2 regions of the Parabacteroides sp. AT13 genome follow, and region 2 is predicted to be linked to the other one. Evidence: riboswitches for the same ligand, from Rfam matches in the RefSeq annotation. Region 2 holds a riboswitch; the other holds the start of a gene.

Region 1 (3,430 bases), on a different contig from region 2:
GCGGTTAAAACCTCCGCGAACATCTAATATGTCACGTTCCGTCATTTTAGCTTGCAATGCCAGATAACCGGAAAAGCGACGGTTGCCATTATCACGCCAGCCCTCTTGATCGGAAAAGTTGACATTGGCGTAATAATTGACCGGACCGACCAATTTACCGCCCATGCCAAGTGTCGCCTCTTTATTCTCGTAACTACCGTAGGCCAATCGAGCATTAACGCTCTGTTTCTCTGACGGGGATTTACGAACGATATTCAAGGTTCCACCTACGGCTGAATGTCCGTAAAGTACAGAAGCCGGTCCCTTTAATAATTCAATAGACTCGATACAGGATAGATCGGGTACGGGATAAGAGTTGTTTATTGCCGAACGTTCATCGCGGATACCGTCTATCATCATGATAGAATGATCGAAACCACGGATCGACAATTGTTGAAATGCGCCATAAGATGTCTGGAATCGTACGCCCGGCATAAAGCGTACCGCATCTTGGATATTACGGATACCTCGCAACTCCAAACTACTCGCCGTAATGCTATTAATTGAAATAGGAAGATATTTCATAGGTACGTCCAACTTCGTGATTTGTGGACGTGGCTTGCGTGCGGCGGTCGCTACGACTTCTTGAATATTGAATGTCGTATCGGCGAAATTCGTGTACTCATTCTTGTGTTGTGCCTGCATCGTACTGATACATAAGGCTGTCAACGGTAAGATTGTCAAAACTCTTTTCATATATTTAGCATTATAACTGTTTATTGTATGCATGTGAAATCCCTTTCGAAAGAAATTCCATTTTCCTTCGAATGAAAATTTAGTTTCTTTCGGAAGGAATTACTTTTTCTTCCGAAAGGAATAAAACATAGATTTGGAGAACTTTTTTAGTCCTTCTCTACCGCATAAGCTTTCTTCTTATCAACGATATCGATCATCTTATGTTTAGCCATGAAACGGGCATGTTCGATGAAGATCTTCTGAATATCCGGATTCTGTCCCAGACCTTCCATAAATACGCTTACCTCGTAGCCTTTCTTTTCCAGTTCCTCTTTCCAATCACCGGCGATATCGTTTTTCGCATGGTCTCCGGCGACAAACATAAATGGCATCAACAAGACTTTCTTCGTTCCATTGGCCTTTACTTGGGCTACCATCGTATCAAAAGTAGGATAGCCCTCGATGGTTCCTACGGAATAATCCTTGAATCCCTTCTCCTTCAACATATAATCCAACATGGCATATTGAGCCGTCGCCGGAGTATAAGTGCCATGGCCTACCAATAAAGTAGCGCCTTCTTTCGCCCCATTTTTTGTGATAGCGACGATTACCGCCTCATAATCCTCCGGTGTATACAATAAAGGATTACCGATACGAATCTCCTTGAAAGAAGATTTCATGGTGGCAACATCCTTACGTAAGGATTCCATCTCGATACCTTCGATTATATTCGTGGATTGGATCAAGACATGTGTATAACCATCAGTCTTTAATTTTTCCAAGGCCTCGATCGGGTTCAGTTTCTCTACGCCACGAGCTTTTAAGCGGCGCATTACAATGCGAGAAGTCCATGCCTCACGCAACTCAACATCTTTGAAAGCTTCTTTCGCTTTTTGATTGATCGCGTCGATTGTCAAGGCACGGGTATCATCATGGGTTGTTCCAAAATGTACCATCAATAAAGCGGCCTTATCGCCCGGTTGTAAAGAGGCGAATAAATCGGATGCTACAAAATTCTCGCCATCGTGCGCACGACAAACTAGGCTGATGACCAGCAGGAAGAAAGATAGTAAGTGTTTCCTCATCATATGAATATATTAATAATTAGATTACATATCAATCCCACGGAGACAACGTATTATTCCGTCTCCAACATCTTTTAGATATAGGTGATATTTCTATCCTCTTAATTACTCCTAACCCCGGGAGGAATTAATCATTACTTCGCTTGGCAGGTTTCCTGACTGGCTCGGAAAGCAACCTTCCCATCTTTCTTAAGACAGTGGCATAGCAGAACGCTTTCCTTTTCAAGAGCTTCACAGTAGCGGGCACTGTTCCGGATTCTAACCGGATTCCCTTTTATAGAATTGTCGGTAGACAAACTCTATCACCTAAGCGGTCGCAAATTTATATAAATAATCCCGAAAAGTAACAACATCTTTCAAAGAATCCCTGTTTCAATAGCATCTTTTTTGTTTAACATCAAATAAATAGATATGGAATGGATAACTAATTTACTTCAACATTATCCGGAGCTAGCTATTTTCATAACCTTAGCTCTCGGTTTCTGGATTGGCAAGTTTAAGATAAAGAAGTTCACGCTGGGAACGGTTACCAGCGTATTATTGGTCGGTGTATTGATCGGGCAATTAAAAATCGATATAAGCGGACCGTTAAAGTCCGTCTTTTTCTTGATGTTCCTCTTCGCTGTAGGATATAGTGTTGGGCCACAGTTCTTCCGGGGATTGAAAAAGGAAGGTCTTCCTCAAATGCTTTTCGCCGCCGTCATGTGTGTGTGTTGCTTGATCGCTCCTTTTTTACTGGCGAAACTTATGGGATATAACGCAGGCGAGGCCGCAGGATTATTGGCGGGCTCCCAGACGATGTCGGCAGTATTAGGAGTTGCCGAAGATACGATCGGACAGATGAATATTAGCGATACGGATAAAAGCGCTATGGTCAACGTGATGCCCGTGGCCTATGCGGTAACTTATATTTTCGGTACGGCAGGATCCGCATGGTTGGTGAGTGATATCGGGCCACGTCTTTTAGGAGGACTCGACTACGTGAAAAAAGCCTGTAAAGAGCTAGAGGCTAAAATGGGAAATAACGACGAGAGCGAGCAACCGGGCTTTATGCCTGCCGCCCGTCCGGTAACTTTCCGGGCCTATAAGATTAGTAATGAATGGTTCAAGGAGGGTAAAAGCGTAAAGCAGTTGGAGGAATATCTGGACCAATTAGGACGGCATTTGTTCGTGGAGCGTGTCCGTATTAATAATGTACTAACCGATGTTAAACCGGATTTGGTTTTACATACCGGAAATGAGGTTGTCCTAAGCGGTCGCCGGGAATTCGTGATCGGAGAGGAGAACTGGATTGGCGACGAGGTCAATGACATTGAATTGCTCGATTTTCCGGCAGAGACGTTACCCGTACTAGTGATCCATAAGGAATACGTGGGGAAAAAGATCTGCTATTTACGCAATCAATCGTTCATGCACGGTGTTAGCGTCAAGTCCATAAGGCGTGCGGGTATCAATATCCCGGTCTTGGCCGCTACGGTGATAGATTCCGGTGATATGTTGGAATTGGTGGGTATGAAATCAGAGGTAAATAAAGCGGCTACGACTTTAGGATATCCCGATCGCCCAACCAATCAGACCGATTTGATTTTCGTGGGTATCGGTATTTTCTTAGGGGGAATTTTAGGTTCGCT
Region 2 (3,430 bases):
AATTTGAATTTCAAATCTTTCGACAAGGAGATGTCGCTGGTGTACCACGGTTGCGTATAATTGTATTTGATATTTTCCTGCTGGTTATACCGCTCTCCCACATATATGAAACTATAGTTGAGGTTCCATCCCTTGAAAGAGGCTTGTGCGATGGCGGAGCCGCTATGCCAAGGGATATAAGGGATTTGATCTCCGTAATAGGTATCCGAGGGATCCGTGAAGTCTTGGGCCTTTTGATAGGTGTATTGTACGCGTAGCGTGACGAACAAATCTTTTACCGGATTGACGGTCGTTTCCGTACTGACATCTATACCTTTGATTTCTACCTTACCCAAATTCAGCATCGTCCAACGGAACTGCTGGCCTTTGGGGTAAGCGATGATCTTGTCTTTCACCTTGTTGTAATAACCATCCGCCTGTATCTTGAAGCGATAGAAAAGATAGTTCTCCCATGTTTTCGTGTAAGCGAAGCCGGCATCATATTGGGTTACGTATTCCGGGTTTAATTTGGAGTTTCCCATATCGGCGTAATACAAATCGTTGAAGGTAGGCATACGGAAGATCCGTTTATAGAAAGCGCGTACATTAAAGTCTTGTTTCTCGAACGGCTTGTAGGAGGCGAATACGGCGGGTGTAAGGATTTGCCGGGCTTTCGGTGCGGGGCCTTCTTCTACACGGTCGTTGATAAAAGTCGCCAGTCCGCTGGCCTGTAATTTTACTTTTCCTAACCGGAGCGCCGTAGCGACCGAAAGGAGGTTGGTGAAGCGTTCCGGGTAAACGAATCCATACATATCGGCGTTCATCTTGTTCCATTGCAAGTCGTAAGAAGCAGAGACATCCCAGTTCGAGAGGATGGAGTAGACATTAGCGGAAGATAGGTAAATCTCCCGTTGCTTATACAGGTTATCTACATGAATCAGCTTGTCGTCGTTGTTCACATAATGCGTACGGTAGAAAGCGTATTTCGCATTGACCTGTGTCTTGAATTTACTATTGATTTCTTTGATATAGGAGCCTTGCATGAAAGAGTTCGTATCCCATACTCGTTCGCCGCGTCGCCATACGTTGTTTACGATAGCCCCCGGGATACCTCGTTCGGAATTGTAGTTGTAGAACTTAAGATTCCAAGTACCGTCGCTCATCTTGCCATACAATCCGGCCTCTAGGCGGGTGGCGTTGATATCCCCGTTTTCCCGGACGGCGGTCGTATCGTAAGCGATCTCTCCGGCAGGGTTGATACGGCGGTAACGAAATTTGTATTTACCGCTTCCGCTTAACCATTCGGCGCTGAAAGAGGCGGCTATGTTTTCTGATATCTTATATTCGAACAGCGCCGAGGGGTTGATAACGTCGAAAGAACCGACTTTCATCGTGGCACGGATATTCGTTGTTTTTCCATCTTCGAAACGAGGACGACGAGAACGCAGATAAAGCGTACCGGCCGCACCGAAATCTTTTGCGGATTGGAAAATATCGCTCTTCTGGCCATTGTATAAAGAAATCTCCTCGATATTGTCTAAGGAATACATTCCAAGGTCTACTTGTCCGTTTTGCGCGTTGCTTAATTCGATGCCGTCGTAGAAAACACCCATGTGGTTCGTTCCCATACTTCGGATATTTACTGTCTTGATACCTCCTACGCCCCCATAGTCTTTCAATTGGACACCCGAGAAGTAGCGTAAAGCATCCGCTACCGTGTGACTGTTCAAATTTTGTAATTCTTTCCCCGATAGTTTTTGGGAAGGAATTACCTCTTTAAAGCTGAAACTCCGGGCCGTGACCGTAACTTCGTCCAAGTGTTGGATAGAGTCGAGTTTGCTTTGTCCATGGGACATACCTATCGCCAGCATCGATAATACGCAAGCGAGGTATCCCTTTCTAGCAAAGGATAACACCATTATTTAAAACCTGTTTAGAAAATGATTCGTACCAAGCCGCTCTGTCCTCGCGAACGACTTCTCCCTAACTGGCAGGTCTTCTGACTGACTCCCATCCCGAAAGCCTTCCCGATATATATCCTTATATACCAGTGGCGAAAGTGTTTCCGGAATGTTTGAAATAGAGCTTCACAGCAACGGGACTGTTCAGGAATTACACCTGATTCCCTTTTAATCCGTAACCCCGGTTGGGTGAAACGGAACCAATTCGGGACAAAGGTATGAAATCTTGTTAATATCCGGGCTATAATTGGAGAATTTCCTTAAATGAAAGGGTTGTACTTGTATGTTACGATTTCCTTTTTATTTAAAGAAGCTTGTACGTCAATTAACCGTTGGTTGCTGCTTCCCCGGAATAAAAGGCTCTCATCCCGAAGGGTTTGTTTGTAGCGGCCATCTACCAATACGTCGATATAGGATAATAAGGCGGCTTGTGCCGGGTTCTTTATCAGGTCCTCGAATTTATATCCCGTGTAGCACCAGATCGTCTTTTGGCTTTTTGCCTTGATCGCCTTGGCTACCTCGGTGAAGCCTTCCGGTTGGAACATGGGATCTCCTCCACTGAAGGTGACGTTGGCGAATTCGTCAGCCAGCACTTTCTCCACGATCTCTTCCGTTCTTACTTTCTTCCCTTTATGGATGTCCCATGATTCGGGGTTGTGGCAACCCGGGCATTTGTTCGGGCAACCCGCCGCATAGATGGCGGTCCGGAATCCCGGACCGTCTACGGTGGTATCTTCGATGATATCTATGATGGACAACATGGTAATTGAAAATTAGTTGTGGGTGACACGGTCGTTCAGCTCGGATAGCTTGGCGTTGTTCCAACGGTCGGTGGTTCCTACCAAGTAACCGGTGATGCGTTGAAGTTTGTCCAAGTGTTTGCTGCCGCATTTCGGGCAGGCTTCCAGATTCGGGGTGGAGTTCTCGTAGCCACAATCCAGACAACGGTTACGGTTATGGTTTACGGAACCGTATCCGATATTGTATTTATCCATCATATCCACGACACGCATGATCGCTTCGGGGTTATGGGTAGCGTCGCCATCCATCTCTACGTAAAAGATATGGCCGCCACGAGTCAAATCATGATAAGGAGCTTCCACTTCGGCTTTATGACGGGCGCTGCACTTGTAATATACCGGGACGTGATTAGAGTTCGTATAATAATCCCGATCCGTGATACCGGGGAGCGATCCGAACTGCTTACGATCTTTTCCCGTGAACTTGCCGGACAAGCCTTCTGCCGGAGTTGCCAGTACGCTATAATTGTGTTGGTATTGCTCAGAGAATTGGTTGGCACGATCCCGGATATACGTAACGATCCTTATGCCTAAGGCTTGCGAATCCTCATCTTCGCCATGATGCTTACCGGTAAGGGCCACCAGACATTCGGCCAGTCCGATAAAGCCGATACCCAAGGTGCCTTGGTTGATAACGGAGGCAATCGAATCGTTAGGCTTCAATTTTTCCGAGCCTAACCACAAGGAAGA

Evidence for each region. Region 2 has a riboswitch for cobalamin ahead of CI959_RS05675 (TonB-dependent receptor). Riboswitches for the same ligand answer to the same signal wherever they lie in the genome.
Region 1: another riboswitch for cobalamin. It lies ahead of CI959_RS17640 (sirohydrochlorin cobaltochelatase); the one in region 2 lies ahead of CI959_RS05675 (TonB-dependent receptor).

The regions. Positions count from the first base shown of each region.
Region 1 is NZ_NQMH01000002.1:777,926-781,355, reverse strand. It holds gene CI959_RS17645 (TonB-dependent siderophore receptor) at 1-735, opposite strand, end outside; gene CI959_RS17640 (sirohydrochlorin cobaltochelatase) at 882-1,799, opposite strand; cobalamin riboswitch at 1,927-2,124, opposite strand; gene aspT (aspartate-alanine antiporter) at 2,211-3,430, shown strand, end outside.
Region 2 is NZ_NQMH01000001.1:1,267,269-1,270,698, reverse strand. It holds gene CI959_RS05675 (TonB-dependent receptor) at 1-1,898, opposite strand, end outside; cobalamin riboswitch at 1,951-2,160, opposite strand; gene nrdG (anaerobic ribonucleoside-triphosphate reductase activating protein) at 2,201-2,701, opposite strand; gene CI959_RS05665 (anaerobic ribonucleoside triphosphate reductase) at 2,714-3,430, opposite strand, start outside.